One region of the Paenibacillus sp. RS8 genome, then DNA from elsewhere that is predicted to be linked to it. Evidence: a T-box and tRNA genes for the amino acid it is inferred to sense, from the RefSeq annotation. Region 1 holds a T-box; the other holds one or more tRNA genes.
What was found. The T-box of region 1 lies ahead of ACDZ28_RS01645 (arginine--tRNA ligase). A T-box ahead of a tRNA ligase gene usually reads a tRNA of that ligase, here a tRNA-Arg.
Positions count from the first base shown of each region.

Region 2: it encodes a tRNA-Arg, which carries the amino acid that the T-box ahead of ACDZ28_RS01645 (arginine--tRNA ligase) is inferred to sense. The anticodon was not compared.

Region 1 covers NZ_CP168131.1:108,507-123,497, reverse strand. The annotation lists gene ACDZ28_RS01650 (GH36-type glycosyl hydrolase domain-containing protein) at 1-2,796, shown strand, start outside; gene ACDZ28_RS01645 (arginine--tRNA ligase) at 2,855-4,720, opposite strand; T-box leader at 4,761-4,977, opposite strand; gene ACDZ28_RS01640 (hypothetical protein) at 5,260-5,619, shown strand; gene ACDZ28_RS01635 (beta strand repeat-containing protein) at 5,635-9,339, shown strand; gene ACDZ28_RS01630 (exosporium glycoprotein BclB-related protein) at 9,733-11,163, shown strand; gene ACDZ28_RS01625 (SNF2 helicase associated domain-containing protein) at 11,262-14,606, opposite strand; gene ACDZ28_RS01620 (TetR/AcrR family transcriptional regulator) at 14,689-14,991, opposite strand, start outside.
Region 2 covers NZ_CP168131.1:1,704,377-1,719,367, forward strand. The annotation lists gene ACDZ28_RS08945 (UxaA family hydrolase) at 1-559, shown strand, start outside; gene ACDZ28_RS08950 (DUF1858 domain-containing protein) at 763-990, shown strand; gene ACDZ28_RS08955 (DUF438 domain-containing protein) at 1,031-2,290, shown strand; gene ACDZ28_RS08960 (ROK family glucokinase) at 2,499-3,449, shown strand; gene rapZ (RNase adapter RapZ) at 3,495-4,394, shown strand; gene yvcK (YvcK family protein) at 4,452-5,399, shown strand; gene whiA (DNA-binding protein WhiA) at 5,544-6,473, shown strand; gene ACDZ28_RS08980 (HPr family phosphocarrier protein) at 6,571-6,840, shown strand; gene ACDZ28_RS08985 (SIMPL domain-containing protein) at 6,990-7,745, shown strand; gene ACDZ28_RS08990 (PdaC/SigV domain-containing protein) at 7,869-8,972, shown strand; gene ACDZ28_RS08995 (GDSL-type esterase/lipase family protein) at 9,082-9,720, shown strand; gene clpP (ATP-dependent Clp endopeptidase proteolytic subunit ClpP) at 9,816-10,412, opposite strand; tRNA gene ACDZ28_RS09005 (tRNA-Arg) at 10,606-10,680, opposite strand; gene ACDZ28_RS09010 (sugar-binding transcriptional regulator) at 11,113-12,165, shown strand; gene gap (type I glyceraldehyde-3-phosphate dehydrogenase) at 12,268-13,278, shown strand; gene ACDZ28_RS09020 (phosphoglycerate kinase) at 13,395-14,576, shown strand; gene tpiA (triose-phosphate isomerase) at 14,604-14,991, shown strand, end outside.

The sequences.
Region 1 (14,991 bases):
AGCTTCTCAACGGATGGTTTCCAATTCTTTGGATTGTCTTATAAAGAGACCAATCAACCGGAAAGCCTGAGTCATGAGCAATTAAGTAATGAAATCTATCAATATGAATTCGCTTATACTGCGCTGCAATCGGAGCGGGTGAAGCTGAGCGGGGAAGCCCGATTTGTATTTTATGGATTGTTCAAGCAAGATCATCCAGAAGCGATCACCTCGTTAGAATTCGCGAAGGATGTTACTGCGGCTTGGGAAACTGTAAAAGAGTTGCCTTTAGAAGTTGAAGCAACGCTCGAACGTTCTTTCCTAACGAAAGAGCTGGGCGCGCCTCTGGCTGCAAACTCTCTGACGGGCGAAGAGATCGATGCCTTGTTCCCGGTTCGTTTTCAAGAAGAGAAAGAGGGAGACCAGCTTCTGTCTTTCTTCACGGAAAATTATGAGCATGTTGTATTGAAAGAGAAGGAACTTAAGGTAGAGCGCCCTCATGGACATATTCTAATGAGTGGGGATAATGCCCGACTTAACGATAAGGTCATCACTACGACTTCCTATATGTACGGAATATTTAACTCTCAAATCGTTATTGGTAATACTAACTTCAACAAACTCATGACCAATGCAAGAAATGCACTTAACATTCCGAAAGCTTCAGGACAACGTATCTATGTGCAGTGGAATGGTGAATACCGTCTGTTGACCATGCCTTCTCTATTCGAGGTTGGTTTCAACTATGCCCGTTGGTATTACAGAACTGATGGCGAATGCTTCATTATTACGAACTACACTACTGCAGATTCTCCGGAGATATTCCTGAATGTGCGTACCGAAAGCGGAAAAGCTTATCGCTATCTAGTCACTAACCAAATCACAATGAACGTTAACGAATACGAGCTTCCATATCAATTCAAGCAAGAAGAGGGAACCGTAACTTTCTCGGCTGACAGAAGCGCACTAAGTGCAGGAGAATATCCTGATCTGCAATATAAATTCCAGGTACAGGGAGCAGATTTTACTCTTCAAAATGAAGGTAGACTTGTCTCTCATGCTGAGCAGACCGATGCACCGCTAGCAGTTCTGGAACTGTCGGAGAGCAGTGAGTGGACATTGAACATTCAAGGTCTTCTGGATGGTAAGGAGATTCAATCGAGCAGTCGTACAGCTGAAGAAGAGATTTCCGCATACCGCGAGTTCTATAGCGGGGTTATGAATGGCTTCCGTTTGACGTTAGGTGATGGGTCGGAAGGCGAGCTGTTTAAGGTAAATGCTCTGGCTTGGTGGTATACCCATAATATGCTCGTCCATTATTCAGTCCCTCACGGATTGGAACAATATGGCGGTGCTGCTTGGGGAACCCGTGACGTGTGTCAAGGACCAGTAGAATACTTCATGGCTACGCAAAAATACGATCAAGTTCGTGAAATATTGCTTACCCTGTATGCTCATCAATATGAAGATGACGGTAACTGGCCACAATGGTTCATGTTTGATAAATATACGAAGATTCAGCAAGAGGAGAGCCATGGAGATATTATTGTATGGCCACTCAAAGTGCTTGGAGACTATTTGGCAGTAACGCAAGACTACAGCATTTTGCAAGCGACTGTGCCGTACACTCGTAAGCATAGCTTTGATTTTACAGAGGAAAAAGCGACGCTGCTGGATCATGCACGGAAGGAAGTTGCTTATATTAAGAATCACTTCCTGCATGACACGCATTTGTCTTCTTACGGTGATGGAGACTGGGATGATACACTCCAGCCGGCAAATCCACAGCTGAAGCAGTACATGGTGAGTAGCTGGACAGTGGCGCTTACGTATCAGACATTGAATCAGTTCTCTGAAGTGCTTCATAAAGTTGATCCAGCAGGTTCTGAAGAGCTGAAAGCGATGGTAGAGGGAATCCGTGAGGATTTCAACACTCATATGCTCCAATCTGAGGTAATTCCTGGATTCCTGTATATGGAGGACCCTGAGCAGGTGAAGCTTATGGTACATCCAAGCGATACAGAAACCGGAATTCAATACCGTCTGCTGCCAATGACGCGCAGTATGATCAGTGAGCTGCTTACACCGGAACAAGCTGAAGCGCACTATGAAGTGATCCAGGATAAATTGTTCTGCCCAGACGGCGTTCGCCTGATGAACCGTCCAGCACAATACGTTGGCGGCGTTAGCACTCATTTCAAACGTGCGGAGCAAGCTTCTAACTTTGGTCGGGAAATTGGACTTCAATATGTGCATGCACACATCCGTTATGTAGAAGCTATGGCTAAGCTAGGGAAAACCGATCAGGTCTGGAATGGCCTAGCGGCGATCAATCCGATCGGAATCCGTGACGTGGTGCCAAACGCTGAACTACGTCAGGCTAACTCTTATTTCAGCAGCTCGGATGGTAAATTTAACACCCGTTATGAGGCACAGGAGAATTTCGATAAGCTGCGTAATGGTGATGTAGCGGTCAAAGGCGGATGGAGAATCTATTCCAGCGGTCCTGGGATCTACATGAACCAGTTAATCTCCAATGCACTGGGGATCCGTACGGAAGGCGGGGATTTAATCATCGACCCAATTCTGCCGGAGTCACTGGACGGAATGCACTTTAGCTTTGAGTATGCCGGTACTAAGGTAGAATTTATTTATCACCTTACGGGCTCTGACAACAGTCGGATTACTGTTAACGGTACGGAAGTACAAGCGGAAGATACGCTTAATCGTTACCGTAGTGGCGGTATCCGGATCAAGCGCGAAGACTTTGATCGTCTCTGCGTGGAAGCTGGAAATATGATAGACATTTATAAGTAAGATCATATTATTTGAAGGGCAATCTCCGCGATAAGCGTGGAGATTGCCCTTTTTTGTGCTACATACGGCTCGGTGTCGGTAACCCAAGCACTTCAAGTACATCCCCTAAAGTGTCCTTAAATCTCGAAGTGAGCCAGAGACGAAAGGCAATGGTTCCTGCCTCACCTTTTAAAATCGGACATAAAGAATAGAAGTTATTGAAGAGTGTGGCTAAGGTATGCGCGTAGGTACAGAGTATATTCGGCGTCAATTCTACACTGGCAGAATACAATGTCTCCTGCCAGAGGCTAAGCTGTCTCAGGAGAGCAAGTTCTGCTTTTTCCATTTCGATAGGGAATTGAAGTACTGAGGCGTCTGTGCTGAATGGGATTGTAGATTTGCTCAAAACACTGCTAGCACGAGCATAGGTGTACATCAGATAAACCCCGGTATTCCCGGATATTTCTGTAGCTTGTTTGAAATCAAACACGATTTCCGTTCCCAGATTGAACCGCAGCAGATAATAACGAATGGCAGCAGCTGCAATGATGTGGCTGGAAAGCCCCTCTTTATCGGAGCGCGAATGTTCTATGTTCTGTTCCATAAGCTTCACTAAATCGCTCACCTTTACGCCAATTCCTTGGCGTCCGGACATGGCATAAGAAGATTTTCCTTCTGAAATATTTATTCCCAGCTCAGCAGCTGAGGCCGGACTAAGAGAAACAACACCGTAACTTACATGATGGAGCTTTTCTGCCTGATCGTTATAACCTAGTGCGCTTAAAGCCTGCTTAACCATTTGTTGCGGATATTCCTGTCTATAATCAATCACGTTAATGACACGGTCTGCATGTCCATAAGGCTCTTGGGTTCCAGTTAATCCTGTGGTCCATAAGCCGGATGAGAATTCACTATAGGTGAAATCCTTGGTTAGTAGACCGAATTTCCAGAGATGATAAGCAATGTCTTTGGCTGTATACGTCAAAATACCATTCGAACGCACAAGCACCTTATCCATCTGATGATCCTCGGAATCCGTTTCATTGTTTACGTCTGTCCCTTGCTTTAGCACCCAGCATCCCGCAAGCTTACCTTCAGTCTCCTGTACAAAAACTGCCGTTTGCTTCAATCGCTCAGATGCGGCTGTCCAGAATCCCTCTTTTAAAATATTACTCTCCCATACCAGCAGGTCATAATGAATACCAAAACGCTTCATTTCCGCTACATGTTCTCTCACGATACGTTCAGCGACTAGGTTGCCCAGCCACGCCTCATTGCCGTCACCCTGTTCAAGAGCATGCAGCATATCCGTGCGCTTGTGTGTCATCTCTGGATTCCGTGCATATTCTTTGTTCACTTTGGCATAAAGATCCCAGCAATAATCACCGAAGCGTTGATGATCTCCTTCCAAAGGTACATTTAATAAACCTACAACTGTATCAGCCAGCTGGTTGCCCAGATCATCAACGTAGTTATGGACCTCAACATTATATCCGGTTCTTTTCATTATTCTGACTAGTGTATCGCCGATGCAAGCATTTCTCAGGTGACCTACATGAGCAGCTTTATTGGGATTGATGGAAGTGTGCTCGATGATGACCTTTTCCCCTGTGCTGTCAGGTAGATCAAAGGAATGTTTAGCCCACACCTGCCAATCGATATACAAATTAATGAAACCAGGAGCAGCTATTTCGACTTTTTGTAAAAGACCTGTGTAACTCTCTTGTAGTTTAATTTCTGTTTTTACTAATTCGGCTATGACGAGAGGAGATTTGCGCAGGGTTTTAGCTAGCTGCATAGCAATATTGCAGGAATAATCACCATGCTCCAGATTCGCTGGCTGTTCGATTAGAATAGCAACATCCTTAGGGTAGGAAATATCTAAGCTGTGGAACACTTTTTTTACACTTTGTTCAATGCTGTTTTTGATGATTTGCTTTAACATGTTATACCCTCCTTAGAAAATACAAAAAAGCCCTCGTCTCAAAAGAGACGAGGGCTTAAGCGCTCGCGGTACCACTCTCGTTGCTAAACAGACGTTTAGCCACCTTACAGGATAACGGTCTTTAGCCGGGGCTTCCTACTTGGGTTCAGAAGTCCATCTCACGGGTGCGCTTCATTAGGTGATCTGTGCCGGCTTACACTTACCCGGCTCGCTGAGGACTAGAACACGTTAACTACTCTCCCGCTCATCGATGCTTGAATAATTTTTATCAGTATAACGAATATTTCGAAAAAAGCAATAGGGTGTGTTACTCAGTGAAATCTAGAAGATGTTTGAGTATTAGATTGTTCGATTAGTAGATTGCGAATTCAAAGTATAGAAGGTAGTCATTACTCGAATGGCAATTCCTTTGCATAAATGTCCACACATTAATTTTAAATACAGAATATTACTATATAGAGCTATTAATTATGAACCATGTTACTAGTGTTATAGTTTGTAATCTTTCAAACTGCAGTGGGAGAGAGGAGTGAATAAAGATGGCTTTATATTCAACTGGACCTATAGATAATACTTCAATTCTGGGGGTCAGACAGACTCAAATCGTAACAGTAAAAGTAGTTAACCGTGATTCTCTTAATCCATATAATTTTGTCATTCAAGGCTTTTTATTAAATGGATCAAGAACGATGTACGTGAATGAAATGCTAAATCTCGCACCTAACCAAGTTCTTACTAGGAACTATTTTGCTGATTTAGATGTATTTGAATTTGTGTTTGCAACAGTAGACGAGGTTGAAGCAGAGGTAGGGATTTCGGTCTGGGGAAAACAGGCTTCGGGGCAATTAGTAGATCCTCATCGAATAGCAGCGTGGGAAAAATATTCAGCAATAATCTAAAGGAGTGTTGAGAAATTGAGCTATTTATCTACTGGGCCGATTGATAATACCATGGTGGGAGGTATACGACCTACTCAACATGTTACGATCAAAATCGATAACCAAAGCGATGTTGTTTCTTCTACGGTTCTCGTCCAAGGATATTATATAGATGGGACAAGAACTTTATATGTTAGTGAACTTTTTAACGTTATGCCTGAACAAGTAATATCATCAGATTATTATGCAGATTTTGATGGATTTGAATTTATATTTACGACTTTAAGCCTGGTAGATGATCCTATTCAAATTTCAGTATGGGGAAAAAATAGTATAGGTCAAATCGTGACTGCTCACCGACTTGTTCATTCTGAATTACTCGGTGCAACAGTTGGAGTAACTGGAGCGACAGGGGCGGACGGAGCGACTGGAGCAACGGGAGCAGACGGAGTGACTGGAGCAACAGGAGCAGACGGAGTGACTGGAGCAACAGGAGCAGACGGAGTGACTGGAGCAACAGGAGCAGACGGAGCGATTGGAGCAACGGGAGCAGACGGAGTGACTGGAGCAACAGGTGCGACTGGAGCTGATGGAGCAGACGGGGTGACTGGAGCAACGGGAGCAGACGGAGCAACTGGAGCAACGGGAGCAGACGGAGTGACAGGTGCAACAGGAGCAGATGGAGTGACTGGAGCAACGGGAGCAGACGGAGTGACTGGAGCAACGGGAACAGACGGAGCGACTGGAGCGACAGGTGCAGACGGAGTGACAGGAGCGACTGGAGCAGACGGAGTGACTGGAGCAACAGGAGCGACAGGTGTGACAGGTGCGGACGGAGTGACTGGAGCAACAGGAGCGGACGGAGCAACAGGTGCGACTGGAGCAGACGGAGTGACTGGAGCAACGGGAGCAAACGGAGTGACTGGAGCAACAGGAGCAGACGGAGTGACAGGTGCAACGGGAGCAGACGGAGTGACTGGAGCAACGGGAGCAGCCGGAGTGACTGGAGCAACGGGAGCAGACGGAGCGACTGGAGCAACGGGAGCAGACGGAGTAACAGGAGCAACGGGAGCAGCCGGAGCGACTGGAGCAACGGGAGCAGACGGAGTAACAGGAGCGACTGGAGCAGACGGAGTGACTGGTGCAACAGGAGCGACAGGTGTGACAGGTGCGGACGGAGTGACAGGAGCGACTGGAGCAGACGGAGTGACAGGTGCAACGGGAGCAGCCGGAGTGACAGGTGCGACTGGAGCAGATGGGGTGACTGGAGCAACAGGAGCAGACGGAGCGACTGGAGTGACTGGTGCAACAGGAGCAACAGGAGCAGTTGGAGTAACTGGAGCGACTGGAGCAACCGGAGTAGATGGAGCAACCGGAGTAGATGGAGCAACAGGAGCGACTGGAGTTACCGGAGCAACAGGAGCAGCTGGAGTAACTGGAGCGACAGGAGCAGACGGAGTGACTGGAGCAACAGGAGCAACAGGAGCAACAGGAGCGACAGGTGTGACAGGTGTGACAGGTGCGACTGGTGCGGACGGAGTGACTGGAGCAACTGGAGCAGACGGAGTGACAGGTGCAACGGGAGCAGCCGGAGTGACTGGAGCAACGGGAGCAGACGGAGCGACTGGAGCAACGGGAGCAGACGGAGTAACAGGAGCAACGGGAGCAGCCGGAGCGACTGGAGCAACGGGAGCAGACGGAGTAACAGGAGCGACAGGAGCAGACGGAGTGACAGGAGCGACAGGAGCAGACGGAGTGACTGGAGCAACAGGAGCAGACGGAGTGACAGGTGCATCGGGAGCAACGGGAGCAGACGGAGTGACTGGAGCAACGGGAGCAGACGGGGTCACTGGAGCAACGGGAGCAACGGGAGCAGACGGAGTGACAGGTGCAACAGGAGCTGATGGAGCAGACGGGGTCACTGGAGCAACGGGAGCAACGGGAGCAGACGGAGTGACAGGTGCAACGGGAGCAGACGGAGCGACTGGAGCAACAGGAGCAGATGGAGTGACAGGTGCAACGGGAGCAGCGGGAGCAGACGGAGTGACTGGAGCAACAGGAGCAGACGGAGTGACTGGAGTGACAGGTGCAACGGGAGCAGACGGAGTGACTGGAGCAACAGGAGCAACGGGAGCAGACGGAGCAACTGGAGCAACGGGAGCAGACGGAGTGACAGGAGCAACAGGAGCAGACGGAGTGACAGGAGCAACGGGAGCAGACGGAGTGACAGGAGCAACGGGAGCAGACGGAGTGACAGGTGCAACGGGAGCGACAGGTGTGACAGGTGCGGACGGAGTGACAGGAGCGACTGGAGCAGACGGAGTGACAGGTGCAACGGGAGCAGACGGAGTGACAGGTGCGACTGGAGCAGATGGGGTGACTGGAGCAACAGGAGCAGACGGAGCGACTGGAGTGACTGGTGCAACAGGAGCAACAGGAGCAGTTGGAGTAACTGGAGCGACTGGAGCAACCGGAGTAGATGGAGCAACCGGAGTAGATGGAGCAACAGGAGCGACTGGAGTTACCGGAGCAACAGGAGCAGCTGGAGTAACTGGAGCGACAGGAGCAGACGGAGTGACAGGTGCAACAGGAGCAACTGGAGTTACCGGAGCAACAGGAGTAACTGGAGCGACTGGAGCAGCCGGAGTAACCGGAGCAGACGGGGTGACTGGAGCAACTGGAATAACAGGAGCAACTGGAGCAACGGGAGCAAACGGAGTGACTGGAGCAACGGGAGCAAACGGAGTGACTGGAGCAACGGGAGCAACTGGAGTTACCGGAGCAACAGGAGTAACTGGAGCGACTGGAGCAGACGGGGTGACTGGAGCAACTGGAATAACAGGAGCAACAGGAGCAACAGGAGCAACGGGAGCAAACGGGGTGACTGGAGTAACAGGAGCAACGGGAGCAACTGGAATAACAGGAGCAACAGGAGCAACGGGAGCAAACGGAGTGACTGGTGCAACAGGAGCGGACGGAGTGACTGGAGCAACGGGAGCAACGGGAGCAGACGGAGCAACTGGAGCAACGGGAGCAGCCGGAGTGACTGGAGCAACAGGAGCAACTGGAGTTACCGGAGCAACAGGAGCAACTGGAGTTACCGGAGCAACAGGAGCAGATGGAGTAACTGGAGCGACTGGAGCAACCGGAGTAACTGGAGCGACTGGAGCAACAGGAACAACAGGAGCAACAGGTGCAACAGGAGTAACTGGAGTAACAGGTATTACCGGAGCTACAGGAGTCACGGGTCCGAATATTCAACAAGAGGGATTTTCGGCATTTAAATCTTCATTGTCGGTCTCCACTTCCTCACAAATAACAGGTTGGACTGTAACAACACCATTTTATGATAGCCCGACTTTCGACGAAGTTGGGGGCAATTATACCATTCCGACAACCGGCAGATATTCAATTGAAGCTACTATCAACTATTCCACAACTGCCTCAATCTCAATTAGTCTCGGCAGTGCGATCAATCCAGCTTTCGTAGTTCAGAGAACTTCTCCAACAACAACAAATCTGGTTAGTGGATTATTTCCAGTGTTGGATGTGAATGTTGCGCTTATTCTAACTTTGAGAGCTATTTTGGGAAGCGGGACTGTAACGTTGGCTGGTGAATTTGCACTGACAGCAGGTGATGTTATTGGTTTGTTCTATGTGTCAAATGGCTTGACGGTTCCTTTGGATTTGGGCGGCGCTAACACAGCGGGTATCGTTTGGTCTGTTCATGAATTGACTTAATTTATTCACGTAGTTTGATGGTAAAAAGAGGGGGTACTCTGGAGCGTAAGTAAGGTTCCTGAGCTATCCTCTGTTTTGTTAAAGGGACATGTTATGGGGAGAACAGAATAATGCTCCTAAGATCTACAGCTAATTAAATGATGATAGATTTTCAGAGTTTTTATAAGTATTTAATATGTATAGTAGTAGCTTTTGATGGATGTCCACACCTTAAATCAAGATAAGAATATTACTATTAAGAGCCGGAAATTTCCAACTGAAAAATATAATAGGCTCATTGCTAGCGAATTTAGAGTAGATCGGAGGAATGTTTATAGTAACGCAACTATTTAGAGTTTTTGTAGGACAATCTTTTTGTAGGCAATCTATTTAAAAATAAAAGGAGTTGATAACTTGAGTTATTTATCTACTGGACCTATAGAAAACAATCTGGTAGGCGGAGGAAGACCCACCCAGCTGGTTACTATTAAGCTTGTCAATCAGAGTGATGTTTCTGCGGCTATGATACAAATTCAAGGCTACTATATGAACGGTACAAGAACACTATATGTTAGTGAACTTCATACTGTGGGTCCTAATCAAGTGCTAACGAAAGATTATTATGCAGATTTTGATTCATTCGAATTTTTATTCATAACATCAGCTCAGATAGACGATCCAATTCAAGTCTCAGTTTGGGGAAAAAGCAGCACAGGCCAATTAGTGACTGCCCATCGGCTTGTATACTCTGAATTGTATAGTGAATATATAGGTTATACAGGAGCTACCGGAGAAACCGGTGCCACAGGAGATACGGGGGCGACGGGAAGTACAGGTGCAACGGGAGCGACCGGAAATACAGGTGCAATGGGAGCGACCGGAAATGCAGGCGCAACAGGAGCAACCGGAAATGCAGGCGCAACAGGAGCAACCGGAAATGCAGGCGCAACAGGAGCGACCGGAAATGCAGGCGCAACAGGAGCAACCGGAAATGCAGGCGCAACAGGAGCAACCGGAAGCGCAGGCGCAACAGGAGCAACCGGAAGTGCAGGAGCAACAGGAGCAACAGGAGTCGCAGGTGTAACAGGAGCGACCGGAAGCGCAGGTGTAACAGGAGCGACAGGAAGTGCAGGCACAACAGGAGCAACCGGAGTCGCAGGCGTAACAGGAGCGACAGGAAATGCAGGCGCAACAGGAGCGACCGGAAGTGCAGGCGTAACAGGAGCGACCGGAGTCGCAGGTGTAACAGGAGCAACCGGAGTCGCGGGCGTAACAGGAGCGACCGGAATTGCAGGCGTAACAGGAGCAACAGGAGCTACGGGTTCAGGAGCCATTATTCCATATGCTTCTGGTCTGCCAGCTGTTATGACCACAGTATTGGGAGGTCTTTTGAATACTTCAAGTGCGATTGGTTTTGGTAGCACTGCAACAAATATCGCTATTACAGGTGGCACTATAGATCTTACAGGAGCAGCTGGAACCTTGCTGAACTTTGCGTTCTCAGTTCCTCGAACTGGAACGCTTACTTCTCTAGCAGCCTATTTCAGTACGACAGCTTCCGTTAGTTTAGTTGGTTCTACAGTAACAATCACGGCTCAATTATACAGATCTACTACACCTAACAATACCTTCACAGCAGTACCTGGGGCTTTAGTTACATTAAGTCCTGCTCTTACAGGATTAATTTCTCTTGGATCTATTAGCAGTGGGAATACCACAGGTTTGAGCATTCCTGTAACTGTGGGAGAGCGCTTGTTGTTGGTCTTTACTTCAACGGTAACGGCTGGCCTTGATGTTGCAGCAACCGTTGCAGGCTACGCTAGTGCAGGAGTTACAATCGCATAATCTGATGATGATTATGACGTATTTACTACAGAAAAAGGGATATCCCAAAAGCCATTTGGCTGAAGGATATCCCTTTTTTTCTCCAAACATCATTACACCTAGATCATCAGAATTTCTCGGATGTCTTGTTCTGTCAGAGTAGATAACCCTTCCTGACCTGGCTGAATTACCTCATCGATCAAGTTCCTTTTCTTCTGTTGTAGCTCATACATCTTGTCCTCCACAGTGCCTTGGGTGACGAGCCGAATGACTTGCACTACTTTTTTCTGCCCGATTCGGTGTGCACGATCCGCTGCTTGCTGTTCGACGGCAGGGTTCCACCACAGATCGTATAAGATTACAGTGTCAGCCCCTGTTAAATTGAGTCCGGTTCCGCCAGCCTTTAAAGAGATCAGGAAAATATCCCGCTCTCCTTCATTAAACTTATTACATAAATCTACCCGCTGTGACACAGGCGTTTGACCGTCTAGATAAAAATATGGAATGCCTTGATATCCAAGCTCCCGTCCAATTAGGCCAAGCATTTCTGTGAACTGGGAGAATACTAGCATTCGTTTACCTGAGCTGCGGCATTCCTCGATGATTTCAAGAAGCTGCTCGAACTTGGCGGAGCCTCCTTCATACCCATCTACAAAAAGAGCCGGGTGGCAGCACAGCTGGCGCAGACGGGTGAGTCCCGCAAGGATTTTAATCCGATTATTATTGCCAAAGCTATCTTGTGTAAGATGCTTAAGCGCCTCTTTTTTCAAACGGGCGAGATAAGCGACATATAACTTCTTCTGCTCAGGCAGTAGCTCACAGGCTTGAAGGGACTCGATTTTCTCAGGAAGCTCCTTTAACACATCACTCTTTAAGCGCCGCAGCAAAAAGGGACGTGCCCGTTTAGCAATAACATCTCGCGGTAAATCGTGGAAAGCCTTCTTGCCTGGAAACAGCCCAGGGAATACAGTGCCGAAGATGGACCAAAGATCTTCCAGCGCATTCTCCACAGGAGTCCCAGTAAGTGCAAAACGATGCCGGGCCTGAAGAGCCATCACAGCTTGGGCAGTTTGCGTTGTATGGTTCTTTATGGTTTGCGCTTCATCGAGAATTAGGGTATGAAAAGACTTCTTAGCATACAACTGTACATCTCTGCGAAGCAGCGGGTAAGAGGTGATGATTACATCAGCCTTTGCTGCATTTTTTAAAATTCGACCGCGTTCCGTTAAACTTCCATCTGCAATAACAGCCTTGGTTTCAGGCGTGAATTTTTTGAGTTCATTAAGCCAGTTGTAGGTAAGAGACGCCGGAGCGACAATAAGAGCCGGCAGACCACTCTGACGAATATTTGGAAGCTCAGAGAGCAGAAAAGCGATACTCTGCAACGTTTTTCCAAGACCCATATCATCCGCCAAAATACCGCCAAAACGGTAATGGGCCAATGTTTTCAGCCACTGAAATCCATACTGCTGATAATCCCGAAGCACAGGAACTAGACTTTCTGGTATAGGAAAATCAAGGTTCTCAGGGTTGTGCATATTCGCCAGTAGCCGCCTAAAAGATCTGCCAAGCTTAACGGAGTCACTTTTCTCGTCTGCGGAGGTCAAATGTAAACCACGTACAATCGGCAGAGAAAATGCGGCACCTTTGATCTCACCTTCCCGAATACCCATTTCGTTCATAAAGGTGATGATTTCTTGAAGCTCCTCACTTTCCAGCGGCAGCAACGCCCCTTCGGGCAAGCGGTAGTATTTACGTTTATCCTGAAGTGATTTCAAGACCATCACAATCTCAGATTCGGGAATACCACCCATGTCGAATTTAAAATCAAGCCAGTCGGTTTTCTCATTCCAACTAATGCTCACCTTTGGTGGCGTGGTCCCCGTGAACAATCTATCTTTGACAGCGGTGGTCGCATAGACCGTTAGCAGTGGCTCAAGCAACGGAATCGTATGGTACAAAAAATCGTACTCACCTTCCTCATCCGTCATAATATACCCGCCTTCGGTTTTGGCGAAGGATTCATGCCCCATTAGCTCCAGAATTCGGGCCTCTCCTTCGCCGTCGCGAATAAGAATCAAGTTCGTACCGCGAATATGGGCATTTTCGTCTAAAGGATTGATAATGATGTCACCATACTGAAACTCTAACCCTGCGAGTAGTCTATCTCTCACACGGTCCAGATAAAGCCTCGCTGTAAGCTTGTGTTGTACAATTCGATCAGCAATGGAGTCGGCGATATGCACGTTGCCCAGTTTTTTCAGTCCAGGAATAACCTTGTCCATAAAAGGCTCCATTTGCTCAGGTGCGATATCGATGCCATCTCGCCGGGAAGATTCCAGCATTTTCTTCATCTCAGATAGGCGCATGCATTCCTGAGGGGATAGCTTCAACAGCTTCCCTTCAGACAGCACGAGTCCATAGTCTTCCAGAACTGAGATCTGCTCCAGTCCTTGAATATCCAGATGGTATCCTTCGCCTTCGGCTTGCTCGAATGCAAAGCTAAGAGGCGGTGCTTCATTAGACATATGAATGCCTTCGTGTAGTATCTCTCCTTGTTGCAGATAAACCGATGAAACCTCTGAAAGCGCAGGCTGAAGCGTCTCCCAGAAAAAAGGAGGGACAGCCAGCAGGCGATCTCCTCCCAGGTTACCACCATATGGAGAGTAGTTAGTGACGTTGTCACGATACATTTTTTCATTTAAGACAATTTCAATCAGCTTCTGAAGAACGATGTTATCTTCCTTCCGAAAGCTGTGAATGGCAGGATCATAGATGAAATGCTTAGAGAACTCGAAGGTTTCTCCACGGTGAATGCGTTCCAGAAAACCTCTTATTTTATGAACGACATATAGACGTTTCAAGCCGACTTTTATTTCTATCCCCAGCATGGTAGCGGTGTAGCTGTAAGTGAATGGCTTGCAGATGAACTCTACATTTAATGGGATTCTATTGTCCACAAAAGCTCCAGTACCACTCGGACGCGGTTTATGGTTGCTGAACATGCCTAACAGGCTGCTCACCAGATGCTGATCTCTGGAATTTCCTCCTATGTCTCGCGTAGAATCCGTAACAATACGTGGGGTTAAGACCCCAGTATCTTCTATAGAAGAAAGACGGGAAGCCCCGGAAGGCTCCTCTTGTTCTCCGGTAGACTCAAGGGCATCAATGCTGATCAATACAGCAGCGATATGTTTGCAGAAAGGCCCCCCATGTGAGTAAGCGGGACAAGTACACTCTGCCGATACATCACCATCGATATCAATGACAACCATGACTTCGTAGCCAATGCCCCCTTGAACGAGCGCTTCATAACGAGATCTGGGCAGATCTGGGATGGATTCATTTCGTTCTTCAATATCAAGGATATCGACGCTTCCAGACTGGTGATAAGCCAATCCTTTTTCAAAAATAGACTTGCCGCACAGCAGCTTAATTACCCGTTCTGTTACACTAAAGCCCATAACATAATTCCTTCCTCGTAACTTGTTCTTCGAAAAGTCCGATTATTATATAGTTCTTATGATAACAGAACGGGCGTGCGCATCAAATAGGAGCCGCGGCTCTACCAATCCCATGCATAATAAAATGGATCGTCAGGTTAATCTCTTCTTCGTCGTTCCAGTCCTTCTCTGGCTGTAGAAGCAGGCGATTAATCACATACCCTACAACGGATGAAATAGTGAAGCGTAGAATAGCGGGTGCAGGTAATTCAATGACTTCGCCTTTTGCCTTGAAATGTTCAACAATTTCGATGAAACGTTCCAGCACTTTACTCAGAATATTCTCCGTGAATTGCTCTTTGAGCTTTGGCTGGAAAGGGATCTCCTGAATTAGGATCTTTAGAAT
Region 2 (14,991 bases), 1.6 Mb from region 1:
GCGTGCGGCAGACGAAGCTATTTTCCACAAAATTGTTGATCTCATCAATGACTTTAAGCAGTATTTCATGGACTATAAACAGCCGGTATATGAAAATCCTTCACCAGGCAATAAAGCCGGAGGGATTACTACGCTTGAGGATAAATCGCTGGGTTGCACTCAAAAATCCGGTAATTCTACGGTAATGGATGTACTCAAGTACGGAGAGCTTATCACTAACAAAGGCTTAAATCTTCTTAACGCGCCGGGCAATGACCTAGTGGCTTCGTCGGCTCTGGCTGCTGCTGGCTGCCAATTGGTGATCTTTACGACTGGACGGGGGACACCTTTTGGTACATTCGTGCCAACAATGAAGGTGTCTACCAATACCCCATTGTATGAAGGCAAACGTCACTGGATTGATTTTAATGCAGGTGTGTTGGTCGAAGACGGTTCTCCAGATGAGGTCCTGCGTGATTTTATCAACTACATTATCAGCGTGGCTAGTGGGGAATGGGTAAATAATGAGAAGAATAACTTTCGTGAGATTTCCATATTTAAAACAGGAGTAACGCTATAATAAATGAACATTTACCAATCAAGCTGTCCCTTATGCTTTTTAAGCGTAGGGGGCAGTTTTTTAGTTTCGGACTATACATAATCCATCTTTAAAAAGAACGATAATTGCATTCTTCTAATTTAGTGACTGCAATCACAATCACCCCATACGGCCTGTGCTAATCTGTTGTTGAGAATAGTTCTCATATAAAGGAGAATAGTCCAATGGAAAAAGTGCTGCGAATGGATGAGTCTATCTTCGAGATGGTATCAAGGCATCCGGAGGTCGTTGAGATTATGGTAGAGCTGGGCTTTAAGGACATTGCTAAGCCAGGCATGCTGCAGACCGCTGGCCGTTTCATGACCTTATCCAAAGGAATCAAATTGAAGAAAATGGATCTCGAAACCGTGAGGTTAGCATTTGAACGACATGGCTTCGAGATTATGAAATAAAGACATCTATCATCAAAATATCATTAAGGAGAGATCAATAATGAGTGAACTGATAAATAACCGCGAGGTTGATGTACCGGAGCAAACTCGTCGCCAAGCCATGCTCAAGGAGATTATTAAAGAACTGCATGCAGGCAAAAGCGTTGAAGAGGTTAAGGCACGCTTCGAGGAAGCTGTAGGCGATGTTACCGTAGCGGAAATCTCAGCTATGGAGCATTCATTAATGACCGAAGAGGGGATTCCGGTATCCGAGGTACAACGGCTTTGTTCGGTCCATACAGCGATTTTTAAAGGTTCTATTGAGCAAATTCACCGTTCATCTAAGCCTGAGGAGCAGCCAGGGCATCCAGTACACACCTTCAAGCTGGAAAACCGCGAGATAGAAAGACTTGTGAACTTCCGTTTAGATTTACACGCAACCAAATTTCAGAAGAACGACAGTGAAGAGCTTATCTTCAAGTTATTGGAAGATTTAAGCTTATTGCTAGATCTTGATAAACACTACAGTCGTAAAGAGAATCTGCTATTTCCTTACCTTGAAAAGTATGGGATTTATGGACCGACCAAGGTCATGTGGGGAGTCGATGATAATATCCGCCGTATGATAAAAGAGGCCAAAGCAGCACTTAGCGCGTATAACGGAAACGCTGCAGAAATTGGGGCTCAAGTTACGGAGATTATCCAGGAAGTGAATGAAATGATCTTTAAAGAAGAGAATATTCTACTGCCTATGGCGCTGGACAAACTGACTGAAGACGAATGGGTCAAAATCGCTCGGGAGAGCGATGAGATTGGTTTCTGTCTAACCGCACCGGAGCAGGAATGGGTCCCAGAGCGCGCCGCAGAGCCGGAAGGTGCAGTGCTGGGAGAAGCAGACGGAGTAACTCCGCAAGAAGGGTTCATACGCTTTGAGACAGGGCTGTTGTCACTGCATCAGCTGGAGACCGTACTCAATCATCTGCCGGTAGATCTGACATTCATTGATGAAAATGATGTTGTGCGGTATTTTTCACACGGCAAGGAACGTATCTTTGCCCGAACTAAGGCAGTTATCGGCCGTACGGTACAGAACTGTCATCCGCCTCAAAGTGTTCATGTGGTGGAGAAGCTTCTGGAAGACTTTAAGGCAGGACATAAGGACGCTGAGGACTTCTGGATCAACATCAAGGATAAGTTTATTTATATCCGTTATTTCGCTGTCCGCGACGAGACAGGCCGGTATATGGGAACGCTAGAGTTTACACAGAATATCGCACCCATCCGTGCACTGGAGGGGCAGAAGCGTATTCTATCAGAATAATGGGTGCTAATGGAAAATTTCCAGATAATAATATGGGAAGAAGACTCTCTTGCTTTGGCGCAAGAGGGTCTTTTTAGAATATAATAGAGTATACTATTGAAATAAGGAATTCCCGGGTGTGTTGTCTTTCCTTGACCACAGAGGGGGCTTCTATTATAGTTGGTACTTAGGATTAACTATTTTAGTATAAAAAAAGGTGGCTTGTTACATGTCTGAGAATATCTACGTTGGCGTGGATTTGGGTGGAACTGCAATTAAGGTTGGAATCTGCAATGCTGAGGGAACTCTACTACATACTTATGAGGGACCAACAGGAACTGCAGAAGGTGTCGATACTGTTATCGATAATATCGAGAAGTATGTACGCCAAATTGTGGAGGACTCCCCGTACTCTTGGGATCAGCTTGCAGGTGTAGGCGCGGGCGTAGCAGGGTTCACAAATATTCGTGAAGGAATCATCATTCTTGCGCCCAACATAGGATTTAAAGATGTGCCGATTCGCTCCATTTTGGAAGATCGCTGGAACAAGCCTGTCAAAATAGACAATGATGCGAACGTGGCTGCGCTGGGTGAAGCTTGGAGTGGTGCAGGACGCGGGATTGAGAACTGTGTCTGCTATACCCTTGGAACAGGTGTGGGTGGCGGAATCATTATTAATGGAAAGATTTATCAAGGTTTCGCGGGTCTAGCGGGCGAGCTTGGCCATATCACTGTAGTGCCGGATCTGGAAGCTATTCAATGTGGTTGTGGCAATATGGGATGTCTGGAAACCGTTTCCTCTGCTACAGGTATTATTCGTATGGCTAATGATGCAGTCGCTCGTGGTGATCGTACTTCCCTTTCTCAGGTAGAGAAGATTGCAGCGAAGGAAGTATTTGATGCGGCTAAAGCTGGTGATGAAGTAGCGATTCGTATAGTAAACCGTGCAGCTTACTATCTGGGTAAATCTATGGCTTCTGTTGCGGCCGTGCTTAACCCTGAGGTCTTTATCATTGGTGGTGGTGTGTCTAAAGCTGGAGATATTCTATTTGATGAAGTCCGTCGCGTGTTCGCTAAGCTCGCACCAGCTCCGCTTCAGACGGGTGTTTCGATTATCCCTGCGGAGCTTGGCAATGATGCAGGTATTGTTGGTGCTGCAGGCCTTCTGCTTCGTTCTTAAAAGATAGGGAGTATTCATATACTAATTTAGGGAGGGGACGCTTTAATGACCGAATTGGACAATACTCCAACGGCTGGAGCCACCCTGATCATTATTACCGGAATGTCAGGTGCGGGTAAGACAATTGCTGTGCAGAGTCTGGAAGACCTAGGGTTCTTCTGTGTCGATAATTTACCGCCGGTGCTGATCCCTAAGTTTGCAGAACTGATTGAGCAGTCGAAGGGTAAGATCGCTAAGGTAGCACTTGTGATTGACCTGCGTGGCCGGGAATTCTTCACTGCTTTGTCCGAGTCTCTAGCCTATATCAAAGATGAGTCAACCATTGGCTGTGAAATCTTGTTCTTGGATGCTACGGATTCGGTACTTGTGCAGCGTTACAAGGAAAGCCGGCGTCATCATCCTCTAGCACCCAAGGGACTTCCGCTTGACGGTATCAAGCTGGAACGTAAAATGCTTGAGGAATTAAAGAATTCAGCCACATTATGTCTGGATACTAGCAGTATGAAACCAGTGCAGCTTAAAGAGAAGATTGTATCTCGGTTCTCGCATTTAGGAAAAAGCACACTTTCCGTCAATATTACATCGTTCGGATTTAAGTATGGTATTCCTATTGATGCAGACCTCGTCTTCGATGTTCGCTTTTTGCCTAACCCGCATTATGTGGATCACCTGCGGCCAAAAACAGGTCAGGACAGCGATGTTTATGACTATGTAATGAAGTGGCCTGAAACACAGGTGTTCCTGACCAAACTGCTCGATATGCTTCATTTCTTAATTCCGCAATATCGTAGGGAAGGTAAATCCCAGATTATTATCGGCATTGGCTGTACAGGCGGAAAACACCGTTCAGTAGCCATTTCGGAATATTTGGGTAAAATGCTGGGCGTCAGCGAAACGGAATCCGTAGCGGTTAGTCATCGGGATTCCGAGCGTGATCGGCACTAATGAGAGAAGGGGTCCATAGTGGCTGAAGAACAAAGACAGCGTCCACGTATCGTCGTTATGGGCGGTGGTACGGGGTTATCTGTCATGCTTCGCGGCTTAAAAGAAAAGCCGCTAGATATTACAGCTATAGTTACGGTAGCGGATGATGGAGGAAGCTCGGGCATTTTGCGCAGTGAACTGCAAATGCCACCTCCTGGGGACATCCGTAACGTATTAACAGCTATGGCTGATGTGGAACCGCTCATGGCGGATATTATGAGATATCGTTTCAACACGGGTGAAGGCTTGGCGGGTCATAGTCTTGGTAATTTAATCCTCGCTGCGCTTACAGATATATCTGGCGATTTTGTCACAGCTGTTCGCGAGCTTAGCCGATTATTTGCTGTTCGTGGACGGGTATTGCCCGCTGCGGGAGATGCCGTTGTGTTACGTGCAGAAATGTCGGACGGTACGATTATCACAGGTGAGTCTAAGATACCGGAAGCCGGCGGGATCATCAAACGGGTATCTTTGGAGCCTGCTGACGTGGAACCGTTGCCTGAAGCACTTGAAGCGATTCGAAACGCTGATGCGATTCTTTTGGGACCAGGAAGTCTCTATACGAGCATTCTTCCGAACCTACTTGTTCCAAAGCTAGCAGAAGCTGTTGTATCTTCGGATGCAATCAAAATCTTTGTCTGCAATGTAATGACTCAGCCTGGCGAAACGGATAATTATACCGTAAATGATCATCTACAAGCTGTTTATGATCATATTGGAATTCATTTATTCGATTATGTTATTGTCAATGACGGTGAAATTCCAGAGCAGGTTCAGACGAAGTACGCAGAGAAAGGTGCACGTCCGGTACAACTCGACAAGGATGTACTAGATGGCAGTGGGTATAAAGTCATCGCGGATAAGCTAGTGTTATTCCGAACTTACTTAAGGCATGATACCGATAAACTTAGTCATCATATCTACCAGCTTGTGCAAGACTGGATAAACAGGAACCCTAGAGTATAACTTAAAAATATAAGAAAATATAAGTTTTACACCTATACTTTCTTATATTTCTCGCATAAACGCTTACCGTCTTTAAAAGGACGCCTAAGGCGTTTATGCTTGTATATATGAATGACGTACTTATTTCAGAAAGAGGTGAGACCCTTGTCTTTTGCGGCCCTTACCAAAAAAGAGCTGACGATGGTGGAGAGTGAGCCCTGTTGTGAGAAGGCGGAAATGTCAGCACTTATCCGTATGAATGGATCTGTGCAGCTTTCAAGCAAAAAGGTTATTCTCGACATTTCGACGGAGAACGCCGCGATTGCAAGGCGGGTATATTCTTTGCTTAAGAAATATTACCAGGTCCATATTGAGCTACTCGTGCGTAAAAAAATGCGTTTGAAGAAAAATAACGTTTATATCGTTAGAATTCCTAGTCGCGTACAGGAGATCCTAAATGACCTCAGAATTGTGTCCGAAGGATTTATTTTTACCGACGGTATTGATAAAGAGATTGTTGGGAATAACTGCTGTAAGCGTGCTTATTTACGCGGTGCCTTTTTGGCGGGCGGATCGGTTAATAATCCGGAGGGTTCCTCTTACCATTTGGAGATTTCCTCGATGTATGAGGAGCATTGTAAGGCGCTTGTCGATCTAGCTGGTGAATTTCACCTAAACGCACGCTGCATTGAACGTAAAAAAGGGTTCATTCTATACATTAAAGAAGGCGAGAAGATTATCGAATTCTTAAGTTTGATCGGGGCGCATCAAGCGTTGTTCAAATTTGAGGATGTAAGAATTATGCGGGATATGCGTAATTCCGTGAATCGGATCGTGAACTGCGAGACCGCGAATCTCAATAAAACGATAAGTGCCGCGGTGCGGCAGATTGAAAATATCAAACTGCTGCAGCGAGAAGTAGGACTGGAGAGCTTGCCGGATAAATTGCGAGAAGTTGCAGAAATTCGAATGGCACATCCAGATATCAACCTTAAAGAGGTTGGTGAAATGCTGAAAGGTACAGTTAGTAAGTCCGGAGTAAATCATCGGCTTCGTAAGATTGATGAACTGGCGGACAAGGTTCGCGGCGGCTAGTCACTTTTTTTCTAGTGTGGTTTACGTTATAATGATATAATAATATAAAATTAATGTGAAATTTTTGGGGAGAACTCAATTAGGGGGTAAGCGTTTCATGACAAAGCACCCGGTAGTTGTTCGGTTGAAGACAGGGCTACACGCTCGACCGGCAGCATTGTTTGTGCAAGAAGCTAACAAGTTTTCGTCGGAGATTTTCGTGGAAAAAGACGATAAAAAAGTAAACGCCAAAAGTATTATGGGTATTATGAGCCTAGCGATCAGTTCCGGCACGGAGATCTATATCAGCGCGGATGGTGCAGACGCGGATCAAGCTGTAAACGCTTTGACGAGTCTCGTCAGCAAAGAAGAGCTTGAAAACCAATAATATTTTGAGATGACTTTTTATCGCATGACTAAAAAGCCCCTAGGGGCTTTTTTTAATACCAAAAAATAGATTTACGTGTGCAACATTTACCAAAAAGACTCGTCTAGAGGATAATAACAAATCACAAAAGATGAAAGGGGCTGGCAAATATGAAAGGTTTGGTTAAAAAGATTGGTTCAGTGTTGATCGTAGGGAGTTTGTTAATTGGAGGGATTAGCATGAGTGGTGCCTTCCAAGGTCCTGCAAAGGCTTACGCAGATGAAGTGCAGAAAAATGTCGTTAGTGTAGTAGGTAAAGGTGAATTGTCCATCAAGCCGGATATTGTATACTTGTCCATCGGTGTAGATACTACGGCTGCAACTGCACAAGAAGCGCAAAAAACAAATGCTGCTAAAATCCAAAAGATCACTACACTACTGAAAGGGACTTGGAAAATCGCAGACAAGGATATTCAAAGTACCCAATTTTATGTGCAACCCAACTATAGTTATAGCGAAAAAGATGGACAGCAAGTGAAGGGATACAACGCGAATCATACGCTGTTAGTGTCTTATAGAGATCTGACCAAGGTTGGTGAATTGCTGGATGCTGCATCTGCGGCAGGGGCAAATAATATCGGAAATGCACGTTTTTCAGTGGAAGATACTTCTGCCTTTGAAGCTCAGGTGATTGAAAAGGCGATGGCGAACGCAGATGTTAAAGCAGGAGCTATTGCTAAGGCAGCTAGACGTAGCTTGGGTCAAGTAATCACAGTCAGCCAAAATGATGGTAATGTTACTCCGGTTTATTTTGAGCAGAATCTAAAAATGGAAATGGCTGCAGCAGATGCTGGTGCAAGCACATCCGTTCAACCGGGAGTAGTTAAAGTTACAACACAGCTGAGCGTAATGTATGAATTGAAATAGTAGCAGAACAAGATGTGTGTAGAGAGGAGAGGTGCTCTTCCGCTAGTAATAATGCGGGGCGCCTCTTTTTTTGTGTAAAATCGCTAAGATTATGTTTAATAAACTGGAAAGGGGAGGAAAAATATGATGATGAATATCTCAAAAGAAATAGTACGCAAATGGGGCATAGGCTTGATGTCGGCGGGGTTATTGCTTGGTGGTGGATTACTGCCCGTTGAGACTGGTTATGCAGCATCGGATCAGACAAAGAGTGAGGCTATTGCTTCACGTATAGTTTTGAAGGCAAACGGGATGATTTCTCAGCAGACAGGTATTTTGCAGGAAGGGAAGGCATGGGTGCCGATCACCTTTATGCGTGATGTGCTGCGATTACCACTTACTTATGATAAAAAAGAAAATGCATATACGATTGGAAAGGGAACGATAAAAACTAAGTTCATGTTATCTAGCTATGGAAATTCTATTTGGGTGAACAATTATTACATTCGAGAATATGAAGGAAAGCTAATTAACAATCGGCTTTATGTTCCATCAGGCCTGTTGAATGATTATTTGGGTTATAAAGTAGATTGGAGTCGGGACTCTGGTAGGCTGAACGTGGTGAACAGACCACTGAACGTGCTGACAGTAACCACTGAAACCTATGCTAAGGATCGGCAAGAGGCTTTTATCCAGCTTGATTATCCGAAGATCAGTGGATTAAGCAATTCCAATGCGCAGCAGGCAATTAATAATACCTTGAAGGAAAGTGTTATGAAATTTGCGGCTGGTGCAGAACAGGATATCTCCGATCGGACCGGGTCAGAGCCTAAGTATACCTATGATATAGATTATGTGGTGACCTACAATCAGAATGGTGTGATCAGTTTAGTGATGTCACAGTATAGCGATACGGGCGGCGCTCATGGCATGACAAATCGTGAGGCATTTACTTTTTCACTTAAGGATGGCAAACGTCTATTGCTGGGTGATTTGTTTGGCGCTAACCCCAACTACAAAAAACAGTTAAATGCCAAGCTGAACAAGCTGGTAAAAGCGGAAGAAAGTTATTTGGGAGGATTCAACGGATTGAATACGGAGAAGTATTTTTATCTGAAGGATGATAAGGTTGTTCTATTCTTCCAATTGTACGAATACACAGCTTACGCTGCAGGGTTCCCGGAATATACCTTTACATTCAAAGAACTGTTGCCCGAAGGCGATAGCCCATTTGCTGCTATAAAGTAATAAGAGAAGTCTTGACCGCTGCTGCCAGCACTGGACATCTCCCCCTTACCAGAATCATCGCTAATTCATATGCTAAAGGGAGTAACTAGTTTATGAACGGGGGAGAGCTATGAGCTATCAATATACTGCAATTGGCGATTCCTTGACGACTGGATTTGGCGCTCTGCCAGGTAACGGTTTTGTACCGGTATACCGTAGAATGGCAGAAGGGAGACTGCGTTCTAATGTAGTCTCTACGAATTTAGGCGTGAATGGATTGACTACTTCTGAACTGGAACAGCGGTTACGTGGGAGTTCTATGACTCGCGAGGCTATACGAGCAGCCGACATCATCACTTTATCCATTGGTGGCAATGATTTAATCCATGCTGCGAAAGCTGCAGCTAGACAACCTGAAAATTTATCAAAAGAGCTACGAAGATCACTACAGGAATGCAAACAAAATTTTGCTGCAATTATGAGTATTCTCTTTCAATTGAAGGCGGGAACACGTAGACCTTTTATCATTCGAATAGTGGGATTGTACAATCCCTATCCTCAGGTAGTAGGCGCTACAGAGTGGGTGCGGCAGTTTAACGGTTATGCCTCGCAGTACAGTAGCCGAGTATGTGGATTTGCTTCTATTTATAATCAATTTGCCGGAAATGAAAGAGGGCTATTATCGATTGATCACTTACATCCCAATGGCCGAGGCTACCGTGTGATTGCTGACAAACTCGATTCACTTGGTTATGGCGGTTTGATTTAATTGAGGTTCAAGTGTAGTTTTGTTCTGAAAAGTAAAGAGGCTGTGCGCTAACCATCAAGTGGATAGAGCACAGCCTCTTTGTGTTGTTGTATAGCTTACACACCGCTAGGCAGTGTTTTCTCGATGACTTTATCAACGATACCATAAGCTGCCGCGTCTGCAGCAGTCATGAAGTAATCACGGTCTGTATCCTTCTCAATACGCTCCAGGGGTTGACCCGTACGTTCTGCAAGAATACGATTCAACTTATCGCGCAATTTGAGGATACGGCGCGCACGGATTTCGATATCCGTTGCTTGACCTTGAGCACCACCCAGAGGTTGGTGAATCATGATCTCACTGTTTGGCAGTGCAAAGCGTTTGCCTTTAGCGCCAGCGTTAAGTAGGAAAGCTCCCATGGAAGCTGCCATACCCACGCAGATGGTGGAAACGTCCGGTTTAATGTACTGCATTGTATCAAAAATAGCCATACCTGCAGTAATGGAACCGCCGGGGCTATTCACATAAAGGTGAATGTCCTTCTCCGGATCTTCGGCAGCCAAGAACAGCATTTGTGCGATGATAGAATTGGCTACCACGTCATTAACCTCCGTTCCAAGGAAAATGATGCGGTCCTTCAGCAGGCGGGAATAGATGTCATAAGCGCGCTCACCGCGGTTGCTCTGTTCTACTACCATAGGAATATAACTCACGTGGAAAACCTCCTTGATATTGGTTCTTCAAATGTATTCATTTTTACTCTTGCCGTATTACCCACATGATAAACAAATTCAAACAAAAAGTCAAAGAAAGTCAAACTTATATTCAAAAAAAAGAGCCGACATGCGGCTCTTTGGTTAAGTAGTAGTATAGGCACTACTAAATTATGTACAAAAGTGAAATTAATGGCGCGCCCGCCAAGAATCGAACTTGGATCTCAGGCTTCGGAGGCCTACGTCATATCCATTGGACCACGGGCGCAACAAAAATGATTATAATACAATTTCTGTGCAATTGCAATGGACAGGAAGAAACGACGTTATCGTCCTTTATTGACGACAACCGTTTCTCGTAGAAATATAAGGATAATATATAACGTGAAACTTATAATTTCTTATATTTTTAATAATGCTGTGCACGGGCTCTACCCCTTGTCTTCAAGATGGACAAGCGTATATTGTCTTTCACTCAGCGATAGAATCTGGATTGTTAATGACAGGTTTTAGGAGCCGTACCTCTTTCCCGATCTTATAAATGTATAAGAAGACAAGCGCTTGAGAATTCTACTCTCGGAAGACTTGCACTTCGAGCAATATTTGGTTAGAATATGAGTGGGACTTAAAAAGTTTACCCGGGACATTTTGAGACCATGAACAAGGGAATAGAGGAAGACGAAGTTGCAGGAGTGAAAGTATGCGTAATTTATTAGATATCCAAAAGCAGCTTCTGCCTGATCTCATGGAAACCCTTAAGAGACGGTACACGATTCTTCATCAGATCATGCTGTCCGATATAATTGGGCGCAGAACGCTTGCCGCTTCGCTTGATATGACTGAGCGGGTACTGCGTGCCGAGACGGATCTTCTGAAATCGCAAGGGCTCATTGAGATCGAGAGCGTTGGTATGCGCATTAGCGCTGCTGGGCGTAGGCTGCTTGATTTGCTAGAGCCGGTCGTTAAGAGCCTGTTTGGTCTGGATGAGCTGGAAGAGAAAATTCGGGCAACGTATGGTCTGGATAAAGTTATTGTGGTGCCGGGTGATTGTGAGTCATCGCCATTCACCAAACGTGAACTCGGCCGAGCAGGTGCAAAAGCGCTGCTCAGTGTACTTCGTACAGATGATATTGTTGCTGTCACTGGTGGATCAACGCTTGCCGATATGGCTGATCAACTGACACCGCCGTTATCCCTTTCCTATAAGAACGCTTGGTTTGTTCCGGCGCGTGGTGGATTAGGAGAGAGTATGGAGATTCAAGCCAACACAATTGCCTCAACAATGGCAAAACGAGTTGGAGCGAATTACCGGTTGCTGCATGTACCTGATTTACTTAGTGGGGATGCCTACCAGTCACTAGCACTTGACTCTAATATTGGAGAGATTGTACAAATCATCCGCAGTTCGCGTATTATTGTACATGGGATTGGGGATGCCATTGAAATGACTCGCCGCCGCAAGCTGGATGAGGCTACGGTCTCAGAGATCCAGGGTGAGGGAGCAGTGGCTGAATCCTTTGGGTATTACTTTAACGAAGATGGTAAGGTTGTCCATACTATGCTTACGATGGGGCTACGTCTTGAAGATATTGTTCGGACGGAGACAGTCATTGGTATTGCCGGAGGCAAACCAAAAGCCAAAGCTATTCATGCCATGCTGCGTTTCGGGCAGGAGAATATTCTCGTCACGGACGAGGCTGCTGCTGTAGAAATCGGCAAGGAAATCGACAATCAGTTGCAGATATCCTCGTAATACACTAGAACATATACCTTGCATTATACTTAACATTGTTGTCATGACAGGCTTCACGGTCTGTTTTGAATAAATAAAACGAATTCTAGGAGGAACTATTCAATGAGTGTAAAAGTTGGAATTAACGGATTTGGACGTATTGGACGCCTTGCTTTCCGCCGTATTCAAAATGTAGAAGGTATCGAAGTGGTAGCAATCAATGACTTGACTGACGCTAAGATGCTTGCTCATTTGCTTAAATATGATACAACTCAAGGTAAATTCCAAGGTGATGTTGAAGTGCATGATGGCTTCTTCAAAGTCAATGGCAAAGAAGTTAAGGTTCTTGCTAACCGCAACCCTGAAGAATTGCCATGGGGCGACCTAGGCGTTGATATCGTACTTGAGTGCACAGGTTTCTTCACAACTAAAGAAGCAGCTGAAAAACACTTGAAAGGTGGAGCTAAGAAAGTAGTTATCTCCGCTCCAGCTACTGGCGACATGAAAACTGTCGTTTACAACGTTAACGATGACATTCTTGATGGTACTGAGACTGTTATTTCCGGCGCATCTTGCACAACGAACTGCCTAGCTCCAATGGCAAAAGTATTGAACGACAAGTTCGGTATCGTTGAAGGCTTGATGACTACAATTCACGCTTACACTGGCGACCAAAACACTTTGGATGCTCCACATGCTAAAGGTGACTTCAGACGTGCTCGTGCAGCAGCTGAGAACATCATCCCTAACACTACTGGTGCTGCTAAAGCAATCGGTCTTGTTATTCCAGAACTTAAAGGTAAATTGGATGGTGCAGCTCAACGTGTTCCAGTTGCAACTGGTTCCCTGACTGAGCTTGTAACTGTTCTTGATAAGAGCGTTACTGTTGAAGAAATCAACGCAGCAATGAAAGCAGCTTCCGATCCAGACACTTATGGTTACACTGAAGATGAAATCGTATCTTCCGACATCAAAGGTATGACTTTCGGATCCTTGTTCGATGCTACACAAACTAAAGTATTGACTGTTGGCGACAAACAACTGGTTAAGACTGTTGCTTGGTATGACAATGAAATGTCCTACACTGCACAATTGGTTCGTACTTTGGAGAAATTCGCTAAAATCGCTAAGTAATTGACTTGATATAAGCAACATCTATAGAGCGGAAACAGAAGTTCCTTGTTTCCGCTCTTTCTAAATGTATTTCTTGTTTCCTGCTAGAAACAATTTTGGGTGTGGAGGAATTAATCATGAACAAAAAGAGCGTCCGTGATGTAGAAGTAAAGGGTAAACGCGTATTTGTACGCGTGGATTTCAACGTACCTGTAGAAGACGGTAAAATTACTGATGATACTCGTATTCGCGAAACACTTCCAACCATTAAATATTTGATCGAGAACGGTGCAAAGATTATTCTTGCAAGTCACATGGGCCGTCCTAAAGGCCAATTCGTAGATTCCATGCGTTTGACTACTGCTGCTGAACGTCTGTCCGAGCTTCTCGGCAAACCAGTAGCTAAAGCTGATGAAGCTGTTGGCGAAGCTGTAAAAGCAAAAATCGCTGAGCTAGGCGAAGGCGACGTACTTGTACTTGAGAACGTTCGTTTCTACCCAGGCGAAGAAAAGAATGATCCTGAATTGGCTAAACAATTCGCTGAACTGGCTGATTTGTTCGTCAATGATGCGTTTGGTGCGGCTCACCGTGCACATGCATCGACAGAAGGTATCGCTCATTTCCTACCAGCTGTATCCGGTCTTTTGATGGAGAAAGAATTGACCGTTCTTGGTAAAGCTCTTACTAACCCAGAACGTCCTTTCACTGCGATCATCGGTGGTTCGAAAGTTAAAGACAAGATTGATGTTATTGATAACTTGTTGTCTTTGGCTGATAACGTTCTGATCGGCGGTGGATTGTCTTATACATTCACTAAAGCTCAAGGCTTCGAAATTGGTAAGTCACTTGTAGACAACGACAAACTTGACGTTGCTCTTGGATTCATCGAAAAAGCTAAAGCACTTGGCAAAAACTTCATGCTTCCTGTTGATGTTGTTGTTGCTGATAAATTCGGTGCTGATGCTAACACTAAGATCGTTAATTACAATGAAATCCCAGAAGGTTGGGAAGGACTTGATATCGGACCTAAGACTCGTGAACTTTATGCCGATATTATCAAGAACTCCAAGCTGGTTGTCTGGAATGGACCTATGGGCGTATTCGAAATCGATAAATTCGCTGAAGGTACACTTGCAGTAGCAAAAGCTTGTGCAACAACTGAAGGTTACACTGTTATTGGCGGCGGAGATTCCGCAGCAGCAGCAGAAAAATTCCACCTGGCTGACCAAATGGATCACATCTCCACTGGTGGCGGTGCATCCCTTGAGTTCATGGAAGGCAAGGCGCTTCCTGGCGTAGAAGCACTGAACGACAAGTAAGACGTATAGAAGGAGGCAATTTAATTCATGAGAACACCAATTATTGCGGGTAACTGGAAGATGTTCAAAACAGTTCCTGAAGCAGAAAGCTTTATTGCTGACATCAAAGGCAAAGCAGAAGTAGAAGGCGTTGAGACTGTAATCTGCGCTCCATTTACTAACCTGCCTGCACTTGTAGCAGCTGCAAAAGGTACAGACATCAAGATTGGCGCACAGAACCTGCACTTTGAAGATAACGGTGCTTACACAGGAGAAATCAGTGGTGTAATGCTTAGCGATCTTGGCGTAGACTATGTAATCATTGGTCACTCAGAGCGTCGTGCTTATTTTGGCGAAACAGATGAAATCGTGAATAAGAAAATGCATGCTGCATTCCGTCACGGTATCACTCCAATCGTATGTGTTGGCGAAAAGC